4 regions of the Nocardioides nitrophenolicus genome follow, and region 1 is predicted to be linked to each of the others. Evidence: predicted binding sites of a transcription regulator. Region 1 holds the regulator's gene; each other region holds the start of a gene.
What was found. The regulator LexA, encoded in region 1, represses DNA repair genes until DNA is damaged. The targets are predictions, from matches to a motif close to TCGAACANNTGTTCGA.

Region 2: the regulator LexA is predicted to act here: its motif matches at 2,730-2,745, upstream of imuA' (DnaE2-dependent mutagenesis accessory factor ImuA').
Region 3: the regulator LexA is predicted to act here: its motif matches at 1,963-1,978, upstream of JOD66_RS18095 (DUF5131 family protein).
Region 4: the regulator LexA is predicted to act here: its motif matches at 4,276-4,291, upstream of JOD66_RS07245 (HNH endonuclease signature motif containing protein).

The regions. Positions count from the first base shown of each region.
Region 1 is NZ_JAFBBY010000001.1:1,307,446-1,313,372, reverse strand. Features, by position in the region: gene JOD66_RS06450 (ATP-dependent DNA helicase) at 1-583, shown strand, start outside; gene JOD66_RS06445 (MXAN_6640 family putative metalloprotease) at 607-2,190, opposite strand; gene lexA (transcriptional repressor LexA) at 2,258-3,007, opposite strand; gene JOD66_RS06435 (LysM peptidoglycan-binding domain-containing protein) at 3,291-3,680, shown strand; gene JOD66_RS06430 (hypothetical protein) at 3,849-4,178, opposite strand; gene nrdR (transcriptional regulator NrdR) at 4,541-5,032, shown strand; gene JOD66_RS06420 (vitamin B12-dependent ribonucleotide reductase) at 5,197-5,927, shown strand, end outside.
Region 2 is NZ_JAFBBY010000001.1:5,498,670-5,504,596, reverse strand. Features, by position in the region: gene JOD66_RS26410 (ATP-binding protein) at 1-450, shown strand, start outside; gene JOD66_RS26405 (DNA polymerase Y family protein) at 468-2,114, opposite strand; gene imuA' (DnaE2-dependent mutagenesis accessory factor ImuA') at 2,114-2,719, opposite strand; gene JOD66_RS26395 (SDR family oxidoreductase) at 3,211-4,095, opposite strand; gene JOD66_RS26390 (enoyl-CoA hydratase family protein) at 4,183-4,944, shown strand; gene JOD66_RS26385 (CoA transferase subunit A) at 4,941-5,834, shown strand; gene JOD66_RS29690 (CoA-transferase subunit beta) at 5,831-5,927, shown strand, end outside.
Region 3 is NZ_JAFBBY010000001.1:3,708,274-3,714,200, forward strand. Features, by position in the region: gene tcmP (three-Cys-motif partner protein TcmP) at 50-1,210, shown strand; gene JOD66_RS18095 (DUF5131 family protein) at 1,200-1,946, opposite strand; gene JOD66_RS18100 (DUF4238 domain-containing protein) at 2,295-3,440, opposite strand; gene JOD66_RS18105 (hypothetical protein) at 3,669-5,072, opposite strand; gene JOD66_RS18110 (nuclease-related domain-containing protein) at 5,414-5,927, shown strand, end outside.
Region 4 is NZ_JAFBBY010000001.1:1,456,983-1,462,909, forward strand. Features, by position in the region: gene JOD66_RS07225 (AMP-binding protein) at 1-329, opposite strand, end outside; gene JOD66_RS07230 (LLM class flavin-dependent oxidoreductase) at 340-1,395, opposite strand; gene JOD66_RS07235 (SDR family NAD(P)-dependent oxidoreductase) at 1,477-2,271, opposite strand; gene JOD66_RS07240 (nuclear transport factor 2 family protein) at 2,372-2,950, shown strand; gene JOD66_RS07245 (HNH endonuclease signature motif containing protein) at 2,954-4,228, opposite strand; gene JOD66_RS07250 (nuclear transport factor 2 family protein) at 4,535-4,993, opposite strand; gene JOD66_RS07255 (SDR family NAD(P)-dependent oxidoreductase) at 4,990-5,778, opposite strand; gene JOD66_RS07260 (hypothetical protein) at 5,775-5,927, opposite strand, start outside.

The DNA.
Region 1 (5,927 bases):
TGACGGCCTGGGGCCGGCCCAGCTCGACGAGATCACCCAGCTGGTCGACCAGGCCGACGGCCGCACCCTCGGGCTGTTCTCCAGCCGTCGCGCGGCCGAGGCGGCCGCCGAGCACGTCCGCAAGGCGCTGCCCCACCTCACCACCCTCGCCCAGGGCGAGGCACAGCTGCCCGAGCTGGCCCGCCAGTTCGTCGAGGACCCCCACACCTGCCTGTTCGGCACCCTCGGCCTGTGGCAGGGCCTCGACGTCCCCGGCGACACCTGCCAGCTGGTGATCATCGACCGGATCCCGTTCCCGCGGCCCGACGACCCGCTGATGAGCGCGCGCCAGAAGGCCGCCGACCAGGCCGGCGGCAACGGCTTCATGCAGGTCGCCGCCACCCATGCCGCCCTGCTCCTCGCGCAGGGCGCCGGGCGGCTGATCCGCACCACCAGCGACCGCGGCGTGGTCGCCGTCCTCGACCCGCGGCTGGCGACCGCGCGCTACGGCTCGTTCCTCAAGGCCAGCCTGCCGCCGATGTGGCCGACCAGTGACCCCGCGGTGGTGCGCCAGGCCCTGGGCCGCCTCAGCGGTCGGGCCTGACGCACCAGCGGACGGTCAGTGGGTCAGCGGACGACCGTCGCGCTGACCTTCGCGGTCGCGTCCTTCTTGCCGCTGTTGGCGAAGGTGATCTCGACCCACTGCACCTTCTTGCCGAACTGGTAGCGCTTGGTCTTGTCGCCCTTGCGGTTGATCTTGACCAGCTTGGTGAGCGGCACCTGGCCCTTCTTCTTGATGGTGACCAGGACGTAGCCGCCCTTCTTGCGGGAGGGGCCGTTCACGTGCACCCGCAGGTGGGCCTTGCCGCGCACCTTGGACTTGAACCGGATGGTGCGCGAGGCGAGGTGGCGCAGCTCGACGGAGTCGGAGACCGACCGGCGCGACGTCGACAGCTTGGCGCCCCGCCACAGCTTCGCGCGCGGGTAGGCGGCACCCTCGGCGTAGTTCTGCGCCGGGCGCCGGTTGGCCGCCGCGAACCAGCCGAACTGGGTGCGCAGGTCGGTGCCGCGCGCCGCCAGCGCGGCGTTGATCGCCTGCCGCGCGTTGGCGGGGCCGGCGGCCAGGTCCCAGATGTCGCGCACCACGACCGGCATGCCGCCGGGGCCGTTGGCGGCGGGGAAGTGCTCGCTGAGGTACTTGAAGAAGATCCAGGCGCCGTACGGCGCGAGGCCCTGGCGGTGGTCCATCGGCTGCGCGGGCTGGCCGAGCGGTCCGCCCTTGAGGTACTGGCGGTTGTCGTTGATGTCCGGGTAGACCTCGTCCTCGGCCCAGGTGGCCGTGGCCTCGAGCAGCCAGGTGTCCTCGTTGACGTCGTAGGCGAACTGCACCGCGTGGAAGTACTCGTGGGCCGCGGTCACCTGGAGATTGCCGATCGGGCCGGGGACCGGGCCGAACTCGGCGTAGTCGTTGTCGAGGACGCAGTACGCCGCCGCCGTCACGTGGCCGGCGACCCGCTGGTCGGTCGTGCAGTAGCCGTAGAGGCCGCGCTTGCCGAGGTCGGCGAGGTAGACGTCGAAGACGTTGGCGCCGTTGCCGGTGCCGCCGGCGGCCTGGCCCACGGCCCCGTCGCCGACGGGAGTGCGGTAGCCCGCGGCGACGTAGCGGCTCGCGACGTTCGTCATGACGGACCGGACCTGCTGCGCCCAGGCCTGGGAGGAGGCGTCGGACGAGCTCGCGACGTAGTGGACGCAGATGTTGCCGCCGCACTCGGGGGTCGCCTCGGGCGCGGTGTAGCAGGGGAGCCCGGAGCCGTTGGTGCACTCGATGCCACCCGAGCCCGGCGGCGGCCGGTAGCCGGTGCCGGGGCGGGCGAGCAGCCGGGCGGCGTCGTCCTGCAGACCGGCCGGCAGGTCGTCGCGGGTCAGCGCGAGGTCGCGCAGCGCCATGGTCAGGTCGGCACCGGTCTCGGGGGTGCCCGTCGGCGCCGTCTCCACGATGTCCTGCACCGTCGCGAGCGCCTGCTCGGCGGTCTCCTGGGCGGTGTCGTCGACGTCGACGGGCACGGCGACGCCGGCAGGGGGCGCGGGGACGGTGTCGTCGGCCTGCGCCGCGGCGCCCAGGAAGGGCACGGCGAGCAGGGCCGCGAGCAGAGCGCTGAGCAGGAGGGGGAGGGGCAGCCCGATGAAGGGGAAGTGGCTGCGACGAGGCATCAGGACCGGCCTAGGGTAGGGCGACAGGACATGGCTGACCCTATGTCACCGGCCGGTCGGGCAAACCTCACACCCGCCGGAGCACCGCCGTCACCTTGCCGAGGATGGTCGCGTTCGTGCCGTCGATCGGCTCGAACGCCGGGTTGTGGGGGAGCAGCCAGACCTGACCTGCCTTGCGCTGGAAGGTCTTGACCGTCGCCTCGCCGTCGATCATCGCGGCGACGATCTCGCCGTTCTCGGCCGTGGGCTGCTGGCGGATGACGACGTAGTCGCCGTCGCAGATCGCGGCCTCGATCATCGACTCGCCGCTGACCTCGAGCAGGAACAGCTGGCCGTCGCCGACGAGCTGGCGCGGAAGCGGGAAGACGTCCTCGACCCGCTCCTCGGCGAGGATCGGGCCACCGGCCGCGATCCGGCCGACGACGGGGACGTTGGCGGGCGCCGGCGCGGCGTCGCCGATCCCGGTCTCGTCGTACGTCGTCTCCTCGGCGGCGCCCATCGCTCGGCGCGCCGCCATCACCTCGGGCAGGAACACCTCGAGCGCGCGGGGCCGGTTGGGGTCGCGCTTGAGGTAGCCCTTCTCCTCGAGGGTGCGCAGCTGGTGGGCGACGCTGGAGGTGCTGGTGAGCCCGACCGCCTGGCCGATCTCGCGCATGCTGGGCGGGTAGCCCCGCTTCTCGATGCTGTCCTTGATGTGGGCCAGGACCCGCTGCTGGCGCGGGGTCAGCCCGGTCGCGTCGGCGGGGCCGTCGGGCAGCTCGGTGACGCTGCTGGCCGGCCCGCCGTCCTTGCGCTCAGTGCCCTTGCGCTCAGCCATGGATCGCCCTCCAGATCGGATCGGGTGGTGTGGCCCGGATCGACCGGGCCCGTGTGACGACGCTAACCGAACCCACCCGCCGGTTTCAAACACCTGTTCGAACCGCGTGTCGCGACACGCCGGTCGAACGAACTTTCGAACGGTGCTGGAAATCTTCGAACACCTGATCTAATCTCGTACACATGTTCGATCGAACGCCTGATCGAACACCTTCCGTCGGACCCCCTGGATACAACCTCCCTGGTTGCAGACAGCCCCGTCCCTTCCCCCGGAGGTCATCACCATGAGCACCCTCACCGTCGCACCCCGTGTCACCCAGGTCCGCCGCTCGGCGACCGCCGCCCGCCCCGTCGCCGCTCGCCCCGCTCCGCGGGGCCAGGTCCGGCTGACCCGGCGCGGCCGTGCGGTCGTGTTCCTGCTGGCCCTGGTCGCCGTCACCCTGGCCGCGGTCTGGCTCGCCGCCGGCTCCGCCGCCACCCGCGACGGCGGCGGCGCGCCGCAGGTCCAGCTGGTGACGGTCGGTCCGGGCGACACGCTGTGGGACATCGCCAGCGACGCGGCCGCCACCTCGGGCGACGACGTGCGCGACATGATGCAGACGATCCAGCAGCTCAACACCCTCGACGGCAGCGTGGTCTACGTCGGCCAGGAGCTGCGCGTCCCGACGCACTGAGCGGTTCCCGGGCGGCCGCGCCGCCCGTCCACGAGCTCTCCGCTGACTCGACCCCAGCGGAGACCGGCCAGCATTGGCCTTGGGGAAGACGAGGGGCGGGATCCGACCGAACCGGATCCCGCCCCTCGCGCGTCCTCGGGTCGCGTGGCCGCGGCGTACGTCGCGCGGTCAGCGAGCGGCGCGCTTGCCGCCCTTGGGGGTGGCCGGGTCCCGCTTGGGCCGCGGCTCGTGGTGGTGGGACATGCCGAGCGCGCGGGAGAGGCGGATCGCCAGCATGAAGGTGAGGAACAGGCAGAGCATGGCGCCCAGCGACGCGACGCCCATCAGCACCCACGCGCTGGTCTTGCCGTCGTGGCGTCCGGTCGCGCCGAAGTCGATCGCGGCGATGACGAGATATCCCCACGCGACCACGGAGGCGGTGGCGCCCGCGGCGATGAGCAGCAGGGCGGGACGGAACGTCGCCTTCGCTCGATCGCCAGCCCGCTTGCCACCCGTCACGGCGGTCATTGTTGCCGATGGGTGGGTGGAATGCTCAGCCAACGCGCCCTCGACCCCGCTTGGCCGGCCGCGAAACGCCGGTTCCGGAGCCGTCGCCGGGGCTGTCATGCGGGGTGACCTGCGCAAATGCCGTCGGACGCGACCCGCTCTCGAACTCGCCGCGGCCCGCGCTTGCATCACTGGTGGCCGAGGCGTACGGTTACCACTACATCTAGTAGTTACAACGATGTAGTTCTCCACATCTAGTCCACAAGGCGACCCTTCGTCACCCACAGGACAAGAGTGGAAACGCACAGATCGCCCCGACTTTTCCACAGGCTGGGGCTTGTCCACAGGTCGTAGGCTCGGGAAGGAGGGGACCCATGCACTGTCCGTACTGCAAGCACCACGACACCAAGGTCCTCGACTCCCGCGTCTCCGACGACGGCTGCTCGATCCGGCGTCGCCGGGTCTGCCAGTCGCCGAGCTGTGAGAAGCGGTTCACGACCGTCGAGGCCATGCAGCTGACCGTGCTCAAGCGCTCCGGCGCGACCGAGCCGTTCACCCGCGAGAAGGCCGTCGCCGGTGTCCGCAAGGCCTGCAAGGGTCGCCCGGTGGACGAGGACGACCTGGCCCGGCTGGGCCAGGAGGTCGAGGACCAGCTCCGGCTGGCCGGCAGCCCCGAGATCGCGGCCCACGAGGTGGGCCTGGCGATCCTCTCGCCGCTGCGCCGTCTCGACGAGGTCGCCTACCTCCGCTTCGCCTCCGTCTACCGCGGCTTCGACTCGGCCGCCGACTTCGAGAACGAGATCTCCCTGATGCGGGCCGAGCGCCAGCTCCAGTCCGAGGGAGCCCAGCCCGCCGCGACGGGCTGACCACAGACGCCCGGCAGGTAGTGGGGAAGCTGCCTGCCGGGCCACCACCTTCCCCGTTCCGCGGGAGCCCGCGCGGCTCCCGCCGCATCGCCGACGCTCCGCCCACACGCACCGCCCGCGACAGACCGCCGACAGACACGCCGACAGAGGAGACCAGGAGAGCCATGACCGAGACGGCCCGCAGCCAGACGCCCAGCGAGACGGCCAGCTACCCCACGAACGGACTGAAGATCCAGCGGGTCTTCAGCACCGAGGGGGTGCACCCGTACGACGAGATCACCTGGGAGCGGCGCGACGTCGTCCAGACCAACTGGAAGACCGGCGAGACCGTCTTCGAGCAGCTCGGGGTCGAGTTCCCCGACTTCTGGTCGCTCAACGCCTCCACCATCGTCACCACCAAGTACTTCCGTGGCGCCGTCGGCACGCCCGAGCGGGAGCGTGGCCTCAAGCAGCTCATCGACCGGGTGGTGTCGACCTACGTCAAGGCGGGCAAGGAGCACGGCTACTTCGCGAGCGCGGCGGACGCGGAGGTCTTCGAGCACGAGCTGACCTGGCTGCTCGCCCACCAGTACTTCTCCTTCAACTCCCCGGTCTGGTTCAACGTCGGCACCACCGCTCCCCAGCAGGTCTCGGCGTGCTTCATCCTCTCGGTTGACGACTCGATGGACTCGATCCTCAACTGGTACAAGGAGGAGGGCTTCATCTTCAAGGGCGGCTCCGGCGCCGGTCTGAACCTCTCCCGGATCCGCTCCTCCAAGGAGCTCCTCAGCAGCGGCGGCACCGCCTCCGGCCCGGTCTCCTTCATGCGCGGAGCCGACGCCTCGGCCGGCACGATCAAGTCGGGTGGCGCCACGCGCCGTGCGGCCAAGATGGTCGTCCTCGACGTCGACCACCC
Region 2 (5,927 bases), 4.2 Mb from region 1:
CCCAGCCTGATCCTGATGGACGACCTCGACCTGATCGCCGGCGAGCGCGGCCAGACCAACCCGCACCGGCTGCGGGAGTTCCTCAACGTGATGGACGGCGGCCTCGCCGACCGCAGCGGCGTCGTGGTCGTCGCGTCCACGAACGACCACCGGAAGATCGACAAGGCGGCCCGCCGCTCGTCCCGCTTCGACACGGTCATCCGGATGGAGCCGCCGGGCGTCGAGGGCCGGCTCGCGATCCTCCGGCGCTATCTCGCCTGGTGCGACGCCCCGCTCGACCTGACGGCGGTGGCGCGGGCCACCGAGGGCGCGACCGGCGCGGACCTGAAGGAGCTGGTCCGGGCCACGGTGCTCGAGACCCGGGACGCGGTGACCACTGCCGCGCTGCTCTCCCAGGCGGGCGAGGGCGGGTGGCGTCCGTCGGCACCGGCGGCCGGCGACTACCTGTGAGGCTCAGGCAGCCAGGCTCAGTCATAGGCCGCCTCCACCTCCCAGCTGCCGGGCGAGCGCCAGCACATCAGCCAGGCCCGGCCGTCCACGCCGACCAGCTGGAACCGGGCCGCCCGGCCCGCCTCGGCGCCCGAGCCCGAGCCGGCTGAGCCCGGCGCCAGCCACCAGCCCTCGTCGACCGGCCACGGCCCGGCCCAGGAGGCGACGGGGCACCAGCGCCGGCCGATCCGCAGCCGCCACGGCTCGCCGGTCACCAGCCCGCGCGCGGTGACGGCCACGGCGACCCCGACCTCGTCGACCACCTCGGCCTCGAGCGGGGCGGCGAAGACCCGGCTCGGGGCGGGGCCGGGGATCCGGCCGGGCCAGGGGCGCTCGACCGGACGCAGGCCGACCGGCCGCTCCCCCCACGGCACCAGCGCCTGACGGTCCGCGGCGCCGCGCCCACCCTGGAGCACGGGGACCCGGACGGCGTCGTACCCGACCATCGCCTGGACCCGGGCGACGCCGCGGACGACCTGCTCCTCGGCACCCCCGCCCCACAGCCCGTCGGCATGGTCGCCGGCCGGCTCGACGACATCGGGCAGGAAGCGGACCAGGGTGACCGCGGAGGTGATCGTCTCGCCGGTGCCCTTGCGGCTGCGCAGCCCCGAGGACGCCATCCCGGCCTGGAGCTGCCAGTGCACCCGGTCGACGAGGTCGCGGGAGCTGAAGCAGCGGGGATGGAGCCAGGTCCGCGCGGAGACCCCGTCCTCGAACTCCGCCTCGATCCGCACCGAGGTCGCCACCAGCTGCCGGTCGGCCAGTCCGGCGACGAAGCGCTCGGCGGTGGTGCGGACGCTGAACGTGACCGCCTCGGCGGAGTCGAGGGGCGGCTCGAAGGCGATCTCGCAGGCGAGCTCGGGAGGAGGAGTGCGGGAGGCGAGCCGGGTCACCTCCCGCCCCTGGACCCGCCGCCACACGTCGGCGCCGTAGCCGCCGAACCGGTTGGCGACCTCGCTCGCCGTGAGCCGGGCGAAGTCGGCGAGCAGCACCAGGCCGAGCCGGCGCAGCAGGTCGGCGAGCTCGGCGCCCTCGGGCCCGTCGTCGGCGAGGACCGTGACGGGCAGGCCGCGGAGGAACTCCGCCGAGGACCCCGGCGCGATCGAGAGACATGCCTGAGGCGGCGCCTCCCGCGCGGCCCGCTCGGCGGTGTAGAGGTCGTCGGCCGCGCCGAACCGGCTGTCCCACACCCCGGCCTGGACGAGATGCTCGGCGAGGACCGCCGCCGCGGCCTCCTCGCCGTCGATCGCGCCACCGGCCCCACGGCGGGCGAAGTAGCGTCCTGGCGCCGGGACCGCGAGCAGCCCGGGCCGCAACGGCGCCACCCCCGGCCGCACCGTCTCCACCGCCGTCAGGACCGGCTCGAACCACCGGGCGTCGCGGTCGGGGTTGGCGTCGAGCAGGACCACCTCGGGACAACGCGCCTGGGCGTCGCGGCGCCGGTGCCCCCGGCGTACGCCCTCGGCGCGGGCGGCGGCATTGCACACCACCACCTTGTTGTTGGCCAGGACGACGGCCGGCGCCGCGGCATCCAGCGCCACCCCCTGCTCGGCGCCGGAGTCCGCCAGCTCGAGCAGGCCAGCCGTGACCGACCAGTCGGGGCACCAGAGCACCATCGTCCGCATCACAGCACCACCTCCGCCCGCATCGGCATCCGCCCGCCGCCCCGGGCGACGAGGGTGGTCCGCCGCTCGCGCAGCCGGCCCCGCCCCTGACCGATCCCCTCCCAGCTGACCTGCTCGGCACTGATCCGCGCCTCACAGCGCGGCCACTCCCCCTGCACGACCAGCACCGCCGACCGCGCGCGCAACCGGGCCTCGAGGAGCGAGGCGGAACGGGCGTCGACCCCGCCCGGCGGCCGCAGCACCACGACCTTGAGCACGTCGACCAGCGCGGCGGTCACCTCGAGCCAATGCTCCCCGGGGGTGGGCACCAGGACCGTGCGGCCGAGCACGATCCCCTGCTGCTGGGCTGCCTCGGCGCCGAAGTCGTCCCAGCCGGCGAACCCGACCCACTCCCCGGCCTGGGACGCGCCCGCCGCGAGCGCCAGCCCGAGCGTCGCCGAGTCGACGCCGTAGACCCCGCCGGTGCGCAGCTGGACCAGCCCGGCGAGCAGGGGCAGCACCGGCACCCCCAGCCGGGTCGGACCACCCTCGAGGGCAGCGATCCGCCCCCGCAGCTGGTCGACGACCGACCGGGGGTCGTCGATCTCGAGGGGGCGGACGCTCATCCCACCATGTTCGAACAAGTGTTCGAACAAAGCAAGTGGTGGCCCCGCCGCTCCCGCCGACCTCCGGGTCAACGTGATTGCGGTTTGGGACCAAACCGCAACATTTCGAGCCGATCACCTGCAGTCTCTGCCCAATCCCGAGCTGGCCTGACCACCTCGCCACCCGGAGCGCGACACCACGCCGACCTCGGCGCCACCCCCGAACCCCACGGGCCAGCTCAACTGCGGTTTGGGACCAAACCGCAACATTTCGAGCCGATCACCTGCAGTCTCTGCCCAATCCCGAGCTGGCCTGACCACCTCGCCACCCGGAGCGCGACACACCACGCCGACCTCGACAACACCCCGAACCCCACGGGCCAGCTCAACTGCGGTTTGGGACCAAACCGCAACATTTCGAGCCCATCACCTGCAGTCTCTGCCCAATCCCGAACTGGCCTGACCACCACCCGCCCCGCGAACCAAGAGCGGCCGGTCAGCAAGCACCGCGCTCAGGCAGTCCCGTACACCGGCTCCGGGGTCGGCGCCTCGGCGAGCAGGTCACGCAGGGCGACACCGACCTTCTCGGCCTCCCACCGGGCGCCGTTGTCGCGCGCGGGGCCGTGCGACCACCCGTTCTCGACGGTGATGACCGATCCGTCGATCTCGATCACCCGGCCGGTGACGTCGCCGGCCTCCTCGGAGGCGAGCCAGGCCACGACGGGCGAGTTGTCCTCGGGCAGCGCCATGGCCGAGGTGTCGAACGCGCCCTCGGTCATCCGGGTCTTGGCGACCGGCGCGATCGCGTTGACGGTGACGCCGTACCGGCCCAGCTCGACGGCCGCGACCAGGGTCATGCCGGCGATGCCCGCCTTCGCGGCGGAGTACGTCGTCTGGCCGAGTGAACCCTGGAGGCCGGCGCCGGAGGAGGTGTTGATCACCCGGGCCGCGCGCTGGCGGCCCTCCTTGGCCTCGGCGCGCCAGTACGCGCCGGCGTGCCGGAGCGGGGCGAAGTGGCCTTTGAGGTGGACCCGGATGACGGCGTCCCACTCCTCCTCGCTGGTGTTGATCAGCATCCGGTCGCGCAGGAACCCGGCGTTGTTGACGAGGATGTCGAGCCCGCCGAAGGTGTCGATCGCCTGTCGGACCATGGCCTCGGCGGCGGCGAAGTCGGCGACGTCGGCACCGTTGACCACTGCTGCTCCGCCCATCGCCTCGATCTCGGCGACGACCTGGTGCGCGGGCGACTCGTCGGTGCCCTCGCCGGCGGCGGACACGCCGAAGTCGTTGACGACGACCTGCGCGCCATGGCGCGCCAGCTCCAGCGCGTGGGCGCGTCCGATTCCTCGTCCGGCACCGGTCACGATCGCGACCCGGCCTTCCAGCAACCTGCTCACTTCGGTCTCCTCTACGACGTCGGTTCGCCCACTCCGATGCGGGACAGGACGCACAATACCAAGCAAATGCTTGGTAGCATTCCCGGCATGACAGTCACCAGCGAGTTGCGGCCGGACGGGATCCGCGTCGTCACGATGAACGCTCCCCCGGTCAACGCCCTCACGGTCCAGGGCTGGTTCGACGTGGCCGCCGCACTCGACGAGGCCAGCGCCGATCTGGCGACCAAGGTCGTCGTGCTCCGCGCGGAGGGCAAGGGCTTCAATGCGGGCGTCGACATCAAGGAGATGCAGAACACCAGCGGCTTCGACGCCCTGCTCGGAGCCAACAAGGGCTGCTTCGCCGCCTTCAAGGCTGTCTACGAGTGCTCGGTCCCCGTCGTCGCGGCCGTCAACGGATTCTGCGTCGGCGGCGGCGTCGGCCTGGTGGGGAACGCCGACATCGTGGTCGCGAGCGACGACGCGTTCTTCGGCGTACCCGAGGTCAACCAGGGCGCCCTCGGCGCCGCGACCCACATGGCGCGCCTCGTCCCCCAGCACATGATGCGCACCCTCTACTTCACCGCCCGCACCATCCCCGCGCGAGAGCTCGTGCAGTTCGGCTCCGTGCTCGAGGTCGTCCCCCGCGAGCAGCTCGACGAGGCCGCCTTGAAGGTCGCCGGGGAGATCGCCGCCAAGAACACCAAGGTGATCCGGGCCGCCAAGGAGGCGCTCAACGGGATCGACCCGGTCGACGTCAACAAGTCCTACCGCTGGGAGCAGGGCTTCACCTTCGAGCTCAACCTGATGGGCGTCAGCGACGAGCTCCGCGACGACTTCGCCGGAACCACCAAGGCCGGAGGCGCCCAGTGAGCCGCAAGCCCCGCGACAAGCGGACGTCGATCGACGACGTGATCGCCTCGCTCGAGAGCGGGATGACCATCGGGATCGGCGGCTGGGGCCCGCGGCGCAAGCCGATGGCCCTGGTCCGCGCGATCTGCAACTCCGACCTCGAGGACCTCACCATCGTCAGCTGGGGCGGTGCCGACGTCGGCCTGCTCGCCCGTGCCGGCAAGATCCGGCGCCTGGTCTACGCCTTCGTCAGCCTCGACTCGATCCCCCTGGAGCCGAACTTCCAGCGCGCCCGCCAGACCGCGGCGATCCCCGAGATCGTCGAGCTCGACGAGGGGATGTTCCAGACCGGACTCAAGGCCGCGGCCGAGCGGCTGCCGTTCCTGCCGATGCGCGCCGGGCTGGGATCCGACGTCCTGGTCAACAACCCGTGGATCAAGACCGTCACCAGCCCGTACGACGACGGAGTCGGCCACGAGGAGCTGGTCGCCGTGCCCGCGCTCAAGCTCGACGTCGCACTGGTCCACCTCAACCGCGCCGACATGCACGGCAACGCGACCTACCTCGGCCCGGACCCGTACTTCGACGACCTGTTCGCGATGGCGGCCGACCGCACCTATCTCAGTGTCGAGCAGATCGTCGACACCGCCGGGCTCACCGTCGACACCCCCGTCCAGCGGGTGCTGCTGAACCGGATGATGGTCACCGGCGTGGTCGAGACCCCCAACGGTGCGCACTTCACCAACTGCGTGCCCGACTACGAGCGCGACGAGCGCTTCCAGAAGGCGTACGCCTCGGCGGCGTCCGGATCCGACGAGGACTGGCAGGCATTCCACGACCGCTTCCTCGCCGGCGACGAAGCGGCCTACCAAGCGGCCGTTCGGGCCTTCACCGAGGAGAACGCCAAGTGAGCGACTACACCCGGGCGGACGTCTGCGCCGCCGCGATCGCCGACGCCTTCAAGGACGACGGCGAGATCTTCGCCAGCCCGATGGGACTGCTGC
Region 3 (5,927 bases), 2.4 Mb from region 1:
TGACGAGCACCAGCGACGCCCATGAGGGCGCCTGGGCAAAGGGGAGACGATGTCGAAGGGCACTGACGCCGGGCTGCTCGACCAGCCAAAGCCGCAATCCGTCTACAAGCACGGGATCCTGGAGCAGTACGCCATCAGGTTCGCCACGATGACGGCTAGCAAGCTCCATCCCAAGAGGTCGGTCCTCTTCGATGGGTTCGCCGGGCGGGGACGATTCGATGGCGGCAAGGCCGCCTCGGCCGAGCACATGATGGTCGGCGCCCAGAAGGTCAAGAACACGACGCAGATCGACATCTTCCTCGTCGAGCAGAATCACGCGGACTGGGAGAAGCTCGACGGCGTGGCCGACGAGTACCGCGCCAGAGGGATCGAGATCGAGACGCGGCACGGCGACTGCGAGGATTTTCTCGACGAGGTGTACCAGCACGCGGCTGGCGCCAGTCTCTTCATGTTCCTCGACCCGTGTGGCGCCGTCCTGCCGTTCACGACGCTCGAACCTCTGCTCCGGAAGCGAGGTCGGTGGCCGGCCACCGAGTTCTTGATGAACTTCAACGCCGACCTGATTCGCCGCGCCGGCGGGCAGTACAAAAAGGGCCAACTGGACCTCGGAGGCGTGGCCAAGGCAGATCTTGTCTGCGGAGGAGAATGGTGGCGTGAGGTCGCGCTAGAGGCGCACATTAAGTCTGGCGGAAAGACATGGGAGGCGGCTGCCGAGGCTGTTGCGGTGGAGTACGCCAAGCGCCTCACCGCAGGAACGAACTTCGCCTGGGCCGTTGCGCCGGTGCGACGTCAGGTGCATCACCAGCCGGTGTACTTCCTCATTTTTCTCACGGCCAACCCTCACGGATTCTGGGTCTTCGGCGCGGCGGCTGCCAAAGCGCGAGAGAAGTGGCTGACCTTCATCGGCCCGGACGAGGATGAACTTGAGGGCATGTTGTTCGACACCGTCGCCGATCAACTCGAGCGCGAGCACGCAAAGGCGATCGCCACGATCACCAAAAATCTGCGCACCCTGTGCGCGGATGGTGCCGATCATCCCGTCGTGCAGCGCGTGGAACTGATCTTCGGCGAGGTTTACGGCGAAGCCAAGGAGACCGCGTTCTCGGCTGCGCTGCGTCAGCTCGTTAAGGATGAGGAGGTCGAGTTCGTGACCAAGGCCAGCAAGCCGCACGGGCACGTAATCCGCCGCGGGACCGCACTCAAATCGTAGTTAGAGTCGGCATCTCGCTCCATAGGCGACCCTCGAGCTCGCGGCCGTTGGCCTTCGGCGTGCGCCCGCCCCACTGCTTGAAGAAGAAGGCGACGTCGGCATTGATGCACTGGTCGCGGATGTCCGTAACCCACTCGGGGTCCATCGCTCGGGCGTTAGGGCCAGACTCGCCGCCGGCGATGACCCAGTCGATGTCTGTGAGGTCGAGGTTGGGAAGCGCAGTGATGAGCGGCTCACAGGAGAGGAACCTGACCGCAGCTGGCGTGGCCCGGAGGTGGTCAATTCGGTCGACGGCATCGAACGACTCGACAGAGACGCCCATCCAGAGATTGTCAGGCCAGTCGAGTTTGTCGGCGAAGCGCGCCATCCTGTGCGCTCGTTTTGTGAGGACCTGGTACGTGTGCTGAGGTGTCTCACGGATGACGTCGAAGATTTCGCGCACGAACGCGATCGGCACCTTGGCGTGGAACAGGTCGCTCATTGAGTTCACGAACACGAGCTTCGGCGACTTCCACTTGAAGGGCTGTTCGAGCGAGCCCGGGTGCGTTGTGACGCCGAAGCCCGGCCCCGAGGTGCGGGGATCCCCGTCGTTCTGGTACTTCTCGGCACCCATGGCCTTGAGCCTCTTGGACAGCGCCAGGGCGTAGCAGTTGTCACAGCCAGCAGCCACCCGGTCGCACCCGGTGACCGGGTTCCAGGTGACCTCGGTCCACTCGATCGCACTGTTCGTGGCCACCCGCACCCTCCATTGTTCGAACACGTGTTCGACACGGTGCCAGTGTGCCTCACGCAGCCAGCAGGCTAACGGCTTTTTCCGAGATGTTGGCGGCGACAACCGTCCAGGCGCCAATCGGATGCGGCTCGGCCGGAGCCCGGACTCTCGCTGAGCGGCGCGTGCGATGGGGCACCGGTCTAGCGCGATCCGCTCGCCCCCAAGGGATGCCCCATGTACGCGTGCGCGCCTGGCGATGTGCTGGACTCGGACTAGGTCGACCAAGAACGCAACCTCATGCCGCGCCGGCGCCTTGACGGCTTGCTCCGTCCTGAGCCGAACCGTCACATCGATGCGGTCGTGTGGAGCGCCTCACCCCCCGGGCAGGTTCTCATCTCCCGCCGCAGGCACAACGGTCTCGGGCCGAGATCCGAGTCGGCGCGGGATCGGCCAGGTCAGATCGCCTAGCGACATTCCTTCGCGCTCCGGACCGTCGTCTTCGGACAGCACCTTCGGCATTGCCGCAAGCTGCTCGTCGGAGAGTCTGCCGAAGAGTCCTTCCTCGCGGATCATGCGATCCGCCCCGGCGTCAGTCCAACCATGCCGCCGCGGTGAGGGCAACACGACGGGAGCGGCGAACGGATCCGCGTCGGGGTGGCAGTAGACGTAATGCCGGGCGCTCCAGGCGGTCTGCTGGTTAAACGATTTGGCGTGCTCGGGGTCGGCAACGTGTTTTTGGTCAGGCACAAAGCCCAGGGCGGCGGGGAATCGATCTCGCGGCTGGATCGTCATCCCAAGGCTCTGGGTCAACGGAATGTAGAACAGAGCGGCGGTCATGATGCCCAAGCCCATCCCGGCCGGATGGTCGTCGCCAGCGACGAGGGAGACTGGATGGTCACTGGTACCGAGGGCGACGTCCTCGAACTTCAGGAGCGTCCAGTGCCACGACATGAGGTGCGCAGTCAGCCCCGGCAAGGTGCGGAGCAGGAAGTCCATATGGTCCCCGGGGTCGGGTTCAAGAGTGGGTCCGCCCGGCTTTGTCAGATCCGTCCACTCCCAGTCGAGTTGCTCCTCACTTAGCCTCACCCCCTCACGGGTTTCGATCAGGCGCCGCAACGACTCCTTGCCAGAGGTCCCCACGAGAATCCGAATGTGGAAGGCGTCCAACGCAGTCTGGCCGTGACGGATCTCCTCGCCGCGGAGATATTGCAGTGCAACCCATGCCGCCAGCGCCTCACGATCAACCGGCTGAAGCGGCCAGGTCCCATGACCTACAGCACGCAAAGCCGTCGCGGCCGGTCCCTCGAAGGTGCCGAAGAACTCCTCGAACATGTCCGAGGGAGTCCCATCTAGTAGCTCGACCGTGTAGAAGTCCTTGATGACCGACGCATCTGAAGTAGCAAGGACGATCGGCTCGTCTCCAGGCAGCTCGATGCGCTTGATCCGGGACGACTCGTTGGCAAACCCCTTCAGGTAGAACTGCGAGATGACGTGCTGACGACGTACTCGACTGACCACGGGCCAACGGTACGTGCAGCCAGCAGTCACCCCTCCGCATCGACCTAGATCCGGTCAGTTCGCCGCCTTTCGGTGCGCACTTGAACGCACTCATCCGGATGACCGTCCCTCGTGAGTAGTGTCGAACAGACTGAGCTGCTCGAGAATCATCACGAGGGGGCCGACTCGCACATGTCGCGCCTCAGATCTGCATCGCCGTGGCGACTAGTGCGGTCTGTCGATCCGGGATCAGGCGAACGGGTCCTTGGCGTCCGGCGCGGTGCGGTCAAGCCATGCCAAGAGGTCCGACTCAGACCGGAACTGGTGACGATCTACCAGTTCCGCGAAGGCGAGTATGCAGCGATAGAGCGTGTTCTGACCGAACGCTGCAGCTTTGGAAACCCTCGTGCGAGAGTCGGCGCTGAAGCCTTGGTGACCGACCTCGCTGCGCAGGTTGTAAAGCGCCTCCAAAGCCGCGGCGTCGCGTCGGTCGGCCGGGAGGAGGGCGAGAACGCGCTTGACGAAACGCGCCGTGACCCCAGGCCCGGTCGCGTGGTCGCTGACAAGCGCCTCTAGGGCGACCACAAGGTGAAGGATCTCGACATCCCGAGCGGAGTCCTGGCCGGCTAGGCGTGCGAGGCGGCATGCTGCGGCCAGCCTGCGGGCTAGTCCTTGCTCGGCGACCGGAGCCTCGGCGCGAGCAACGAGATCCACGAGGGTGGTGGGCTGCGCAAGCACCGCAGCCACGTCGACGTGAGGCTGTGGGGTGTCGAAATCAATGGCGTCGACGCGAGTCGCCCTGGTGCTCACCTGGATGAGGCTGACCGGCAGGGAGCCGTCCTCATGCGAAGTCGGCTCACGGGGGTACTCAGTGGTGGATGGCGTGCCAAGGATCCACGGCGGCGCCGACGCGAAGGGCTCTGGCCATTGATCGATGATCCACATGGCACCCAGCAGGGCTTCAACCAGTTCCATGGCCCGGATACCGGCGCCGACGTCGACGGAATCGATGGCGACAGCGATGAGTCCGATGCCCTCGCCTGGTGGGCCGTCTTCGAAGAGGGCCGGTTCACTGCGGAACGCGAGAACGTTCTCGGTCCACCAGACGTCAGAGGTGAAGTGAAAGGAGTGCCCAGTGAACTCCTTGGCGAAGGAGTCGAATACTGACTCGGTGGCGTCGTTGAACGGGCCTAACAGAACCCGGTCACGCAGTTTCGCGACTTCTTCGACACCGAGGAAGTCGAGGCCACCCACAGGCACAACCGTGACCGAACGAGCAAAGCGCTTCGCGACTCGGTCGGCGAGTCGCTGACCAAGCCCTTTGTCCTTCGCAGCACCGGACTTGACCTCCCCGATCGCCGACATTATCTCTCGCTCGACATAGTGGGCGTCGGCTTGCTCGGGAGCCGCAAGCTGACTCTGGAGCAGGAGCGCGAGCACCCGCGTGGTCTCCTGGGCGGATTGGTCGAACTCAATGTCGAAGTCGCGATCGATGCTAAACAAGACCGGCTCCCCCGAACCGCCGGGTCCCTTGAAGCGCGGCATGCCGATGGGGGCCAACCAATCGTCAGAGGAGCGCTCTACCCGCCTGGAGCCGCGCATGATTCGGCTCAGCAGCTTAGTGATCTCATCGTGGTCGAGTACGTCGCGCATTCGTCCATTCTCCTGTGATCCGGACTGGTCGTCGCGGGATTTAGCGTCGTCACGTACTCCGCCAAAGTGGTGCCCGGAAATGCAGCGGCTGATCGCGCGCTCCCCAGAGGTGCGTCTTACCGCCGCCATTGCCCGTGCTGGTAGCGGCCAGAGCCCCGTGAGGTCTGCGGGGAACCTGGCGAGAGGAGGGCGATCCGTGGTTTGGTCGAGGTGCTGTGCGCCGAGCATCGAGTCGCCGCCGATACGGCCGCGCGTCGGCATCAAGCGCCGCCGTCCTGACCAATTCTCCGGACGAGCAGTAAGCGCATCGGGTTCCATGATCGAAAGGCCGAGGAGGTCAGATGCGCTCGTTCCAGCCGTTCCCGCGACGAGAACTGAAGAGGCTGCGGCGCCGATGGCTGCGCCGCAATCTCGGCATCGTCGCGTTCCTCTTGGCGGGGTTCGTCCTCGCGGCGGCACTGATCTCAGTGCCCCTAGCAACCAGCGACCTACCCGTCCGGTGGTACGTCATCGGACTCCTCCATGCCGGGCTTGTCGCTGCGGCTCTGCACCTCGTCAACTCGGCATTCATGGCGCACGAGGCTGCGGCGATATGGCAGCTCAGGGGTGCATGGGGCGAGGACAACACGCGGTCAGAGCTGCAGAAGGCGAAGCGACGGCGGCTCGTTTGGGGCTGGGTCGACAGCATCACGCTGCAGGGTGGCGACCTCGACCACGTGGTCGTCACGCGATCGGGTGGCATCGTCGTACTCGACTCCAAGTGGCGCAGCTCGATCGACGCGAACGCCGTTGCGGAGATGACCGCATCCGCGAAGAAGGCTGCCATCAGGGCGCAGGGACTCGCCAGGTCCATGC
Region 4 (5,927 bases), 150 kb from region 1:
TGGCGCAGGAACTCGCCCTCGTAGTTGGTGTTGATCGGGACCTCGACCAGGCCGCCCACGGCGGTGCCCCACCAGGTCCGCACGAAGCGCGAGGAGTTGGCCGCCATCAGCACCACGCGGTCGCCCTGCCGGGCACCGGCGGAGTACACCGCCGAGGCGACCCGCTCGGCGGAGTCGAGCGCCTCGGCGTAGGTGATCCGCAGGTCCTCCTCCGGGAACTCCAGGCAGTCCTTGTCGGGGGTGCGGGCCGCGTGGTGGCGCAGCACGTGGTCGAGGGTCCAGGTCTCCGGGTCCGGGAAGTGCGGGACCAGCCCGGTGTAGTACTGCATCTCCCCCACCTCAGGCCTCCTCGGGCACGGCGAAGGCGGCCTCGTCGATGGTGGTGCGGGCCTCGAGCGGCAGCAGCGCGGGCACGACGTCCTTGCCGAGCCGGTTGATCGCGGCGATCGTCTCGTCGCCGTCCATGGTGGGCCACTGCGGGCGCAGCAGGATCGGGTCGACCGGCAGCTTCGCGACGTAGTCGGTCAGGCTGGCGACGACGTCGTCGGGCGTGCCGATGACCGCGTGGCCCGACACCGCCTTCGCGAACTCGTTCTCCAGGTCGGTGTCCTTCATGACGTCCAGGCCCTTGTTGGCATAGGTGAGATAGCGGCCCTGGGCGACCCGGGCGAACTCGACGATCGCCTCCTCGCGGGTGTCGGCGACCAGGCAGTTGCGCCGCAGCGGCTGGGGCGTGAACTCCTTGCCCCGCTCGGCGAAGCCCTCCATCACGATCTGGTGGCGCACCGCGATCTCGTGCATCGGGGTCTCCGGCGGGCAGGCGTACGCGTCGCCGTACTTCGCGCAGCGGCGTACGCCGGGGATCGCGTGGGCGCCGATCCAGATCGGCGGGTGCGGGTCCTGGACCGGGAACAGGTGGGGCTTGACGTCGTCGAGCTGCCAGTACTTCCCGTCGTGGGTCACCGACTCCTGGGTCCACAGCTTCTTCATCAGCTCCAGTGACTCGTCGAACCGGCCGGCGCGCTCCTTGTAGGGGACGCCGAGGTAGTCGAACTCCTCGGGCCGGTAGCCGAGCCCGGCGCCGAAGATCAGCCGGCCCTCGGTGACCACGTCGAGCGTCGCGATCTCCTCGGCGAGCATCACCGGGTGGTAGAGCGGCGCGATCATGATCTGGGTGGCCAGCCGCACGTTCGGGTCGACCTCGGCCGCGATCCGCGCCAGGAGCGGGACCGGCTGGAGCCAGCGCAGCTCGCCGTAGAGGAAGTGCTGGCCGATCGCGATGTAGGTGAAGCCGTTGGCCTGCGCGGCCTCGACGATGCGCAGCACGTCCTTGAACTGCTGAGCGGGCGTCACCGACTTCGGGACGTCGCTGAGGAGAAGACCGACCTGGACCATGCTGGTGCCTTTCGTGAACGGGAGCCCGGACGAGACCGCTCGGGCGACGAACGAGGTGGGTTGTCGGGTGGGGCGGTCGTCTCAGACCTGGGCCGGCAGCCCCGCGGCCGCCCAGCCGCCGTCGACCGGCAGCACCACGCCCGAGATGTAGCGGGCCTGCGGGGAGATGAGGAAGGCGGCGGCATTGCCGATGTCGGAGGGCGCGCCGACCTTGTTCATCGGGATCCGCTCGAGATAGCCGGCGACCGACACCCGGCCGCTGGCGATCATCGACTGCTGCATCTCGGTCTCGATGGTGCCGGGCGCGATCCCGTTGACCCGGACGCCCTGCGGCGCCCACTCGGTCGAGAGCGAGCGGACCAGGCCGTCGACGCCGGACTTGGACGCGCAGTACGACGCCCGCGCGCCGAAGCCCTGCGAGGCGCAGATCGAGCTCAGCATGACCATGCTGCCGCCCTCGCCGAGATAGGGGCGGGCGGCCTGCGCGCCGATGAAGGTGCCGCGCAGGTTGACGCCGATGACCCGGTCCCACTCGTCGAGCGGGTAGCCCTCGGTCGGCCCGGGCGAGATCACGCCGGCGTTGAAGACCGCCGCGCGCAGGCCGTCGCCGGCCTCGGCCGCGAGCCGGCAGGCCCGGTCGATCACCGCCGGGTCGCACACGTCGCCCACCACCGAGCCGTGCCCGTCGCCGAGCCCGGTCACCAGGCCCTCGACGTCGGGGCTGAGGTCCACCGCGACCACGGCGTGGCCCGCGGCCGCGAGCACCTCCACGATGCCCTTGCCGAGCCCGCGGGCACCCCCGGTGACGACCACGCCCCGGGCGTCCGGGCCGGCAGCGCTCGGTCGCGGGTCCAGCTCCTGGGCGGGCGCGGTCATGGCTCCTCCTGAGATCGTCGAGCCCCGAACGGGGTGTGGCGACGCTAACACTCTTTCGCCTATTCTGACAATGATCCGCCTAGATACCGGAAGGGCCCCCGTGAACCTCGACGACACGACCACGACCATCCTCGCCACCGACGAGACGAGCACCCGGCGAGCGCTGCGCGAGCTGGCCGACAAGGACGCGATCCGCGCCCTCGGCGCGCTCTACTCGATCGCCGTCGACGACCACGACCTGGCCACCGTCGTGCGCTGCTTCGCCGACGACGGCTCGTTCACCCGCGCCGGCACGACGTACGCCGGGCACGCGGTGCTGCGGGAGTTCTACGCCGGGATGATGGACCGGTACGTGACGACCCTGCACATCCCGAACTCCCACGTCATCGACGTCGACACCGAGGCCGGCACCGCGACCGGCCTGCTCACCGGCCAGGCCGAGCTCGCCCTCGGGAACCAGCTGCTGATGGCCGCCTACCGCTACGACGACAGCTACCTGCGCCTCGACACCGGGCGCTGGGTGTTCGCCGCGCGGGAGCTGCGGTTCATGTACAACCTGCCGGTCGAGCAGATGCCGACCGGGTTCGCGGACGCACGACGGATCCGGCTGCCCGGGACGGCTCCGGTCGAGGGGGACTTCCCGGAGACGCTGCCGACCTGGTCGACCTACCGGGGGTGAGCTTCAGGGCCGTCGGTGGAAGCGGATCTCGCCGCTGGCCATGCTTTGGTGGGTGTAGCGGTGGTCGTGGATGCGGTGGTGGTGGAACCCGCACAGGGTCACGGCTCGATCGAGGTCGGTCGATCCACCCCGGGACCAGGGGTCCTCGTGGTGGAGATGGCACCAACGAGCGGGGACGGCGCAGCCCTCGGCGCGGCAGGTGTGGTCGCGCAGCCGGGCCGCGACCCGCTGAGCGGGTCGGAACAGCCGCGCGGAACGCCCCAGGTCGAGCGGACGACTGCGCCCGTCGAGAACGACCGGGATGATCCGGGCCTGACACGCCAGGCGCCGGGCCTCGCTGGCCGAGATGGCCTGGTCGCCGTCGTCGGCAAGGACGCCGGCGGCGGCCAGGTCGGCCCGCAGCTCCGCCAGCCCGACCGTGACACTGACCTGGGTCGCGTCGCCACCGTGTTCGGGCAGCCGGTCGGGGTCGAGCGGCTCGAGCAGCTCGAGGAACACCCAGGCCCGGCGGCGGCGTAACGGCGTTCGCGCGAGGTCGGGATTCGCCTCACGGTTCGGATCGTCGCCGGGGCCGGCGGGGTCGGGGCGGGCGGGGTTGGCGAAGGCGTCGAGGTAGCCCTTGAGCCGCTCCACCCCAGCCCTGGGCAGCACACCGGAGAACCGGGACCTTCCGTCGCCGAGGTCACGGAAGGTCAACGACGCCCGCTCACGGGCAGCCGTCTCTTCGGCCTCGAGCCTGCGGGCGAGCTCTCCCTCGGCGATCTCGGGAGCCACCACGTCGAGGATCCGCCGCCCCAGCCGGCGCAGCTCGACCGGACCGAACTCGCCGGCGTATGCCACCAGCCGGGCCTCGGCGTCGGCCCGGACCTCGGGCCCGAGCGCGGCGGGCAGGTCCGCCACCGCGGCCGCGATCACCCGCGCCTGCGCGGGATTCACCGCCCCGGTCCGCATCCCCGCCGCCACGGCCGGCCGTTCGCCCAAGGCGCGGGCCAGCTTCAGATCGGCCCGCGTGGCGACGGGATCCAGGTGGGCGGCATGAGCCAGCCACACCCCCGCGTCACGAGCACCGTGCACGGCAGCGACGTCACCCGCATCACCCAGAGCCCGCAGCCGCAGCTCCTCGACCTGGGCGGCCAGCGCGCTCGCCTCCAGGAGCAGCCGTTCCTTCTCGGCGGTCGACAGGTACAGCGGCTGCAGATCCCCGACCCGGGCCAGCGCGGCGCGCGCCTCGGCCACCGCGGCCAGCAACGGCTGGACGGACAGTGGCGTGACGGACATGGAGCGGCCTTCCCGAGATTCGACGTACGTCGACCCTACCACGGAAGTCGAACATATGTTCGAACAGGGCGCGAGCCCGTGGCCGGCGCGGGTCATGTCTCAGGACAGCGGTGACACCTCCGTGGCCTGGGCGGTGGCACGGCGCGCCCACAGCTCGCGGGAAGAGGCGGTTCCACCAGACCCTGTCCTCCCGACTCGACCAGCAGCCTCGGGCCGCCACGCTCGCCGAGCCGCAGGCACAGCTCGACGCGTTCGGCCGCCCCCGCGCCGGGCCGGCCGACGTGGCCTGCCCGCCGCGGCGGGTGGTCACTTGCCGACGTGCACGTGCGTGGCGCCGGCGGGCGGCAGGTGCAGGGTCCGCTGCACCCGGATCCGCTTGTGGGCGAGCTTGAGCTCCCCGTCGACCTCGCGGTGGACGTCGTCGTACACCCCGATGATCACGCGGGTGCCCTCCTCCTCGAGCATGGTGGCCTCGAAGTAGGCATGGGTCACGACGTCGTCGCCGTCGCGCTCGGCGAGCACATTGGTGACGACGTGCTTGCAGACCGGGATGCCGAGGGCGTTGTGTGCCCGGTACACGTCGAGGAATGCCTCGACGCCGTCCTCGGTCGGGTGGTCGCCCCGGGTGATCTTGATGTCGTCGGTGACCAGCGCGCGCAGGGTGTCGAGGTCGCCCTCGTCGACCGCGCGGGCATAGCGGAAGTACACCCGGGCGCTGCGGGCGCCGAGCACTCCGAGGTCGTCGGTCAGGTCGGTGGTGGTCATTTCGCGGTCTGTCCTCCGTCGATCGGGATGGTCACGCCGGTCACGAAGCCGGCGTCGTCACTGGCGAGGAAGGCGACGACCCCGGCGATCTCGTCGGGACTGGCGGCCCTCCCCAGGGGGATGAGCGAGATGAAGGTGCCCATCAGGTCGGCGACGTCGGCGCCGGGATCGCGCCCGAAGAAGGTCGGCAGCATGGGCGTGTCGACCGGCCCCGGGCAGATGCAGTTGACCCGCACTCCCTCCGGACCGCCCACCAGCGCGAGCGCGCGGGTGTACGCCGTGAGCGCGCCCTTGCACAGCGAGTAGAGCGGGCTGAAGGGCGAGCCGATCAGGGCGGCGGTCGAGGCGGTCATCGTGATCGACCCCGTGCCACCGGCTCTCTTGACCAGGTCGTAGCCGAGCGAGGCGACGAAGAAGGCGCTCTTGACGTTGACGTCGATCGAGCGCTGGAAGTCGTCCTCGGTGACGTCGATGCCGCCGGCGCCGGGCATGCCGACCTGGTTGTGCAGCACGTGCAGCCGGCCGTGCTCGGTCTCGATCCGCGCGTAGAACGCGCGCAGCGCGTCGTTGTCGGTGGCGTCGAGCCCGACGCCCGTGGCCGCTCCCCCGGCGGCCACGATGTCGCCGGCCACGGCGTCGGCCGCCTCCACGGACAGGTCGGCCACGTAGACGTGTGCGCCCTCGGCCGCGAGCCGGAGCGACACCGCCCGGCCCATGCCGGAGCCGCCGCCGACCACGGCCGCCACCCGGTCGGCGAGCCGGGGCCCGACGCCCCGGGGGCTCATCGGTCGCTCCCGAGGAGTCGCCGCGACACCTGGGCCTCCCCGGTCGCACTGAAGAAGCCGACCAGGAAGGTGGAGGGGTCGAGGCTGTCGGAGACCGACACCAGCGGCTCCCGCCCGGTCGCGGCGGCCTCGGCCCGGTCCCGGCGACC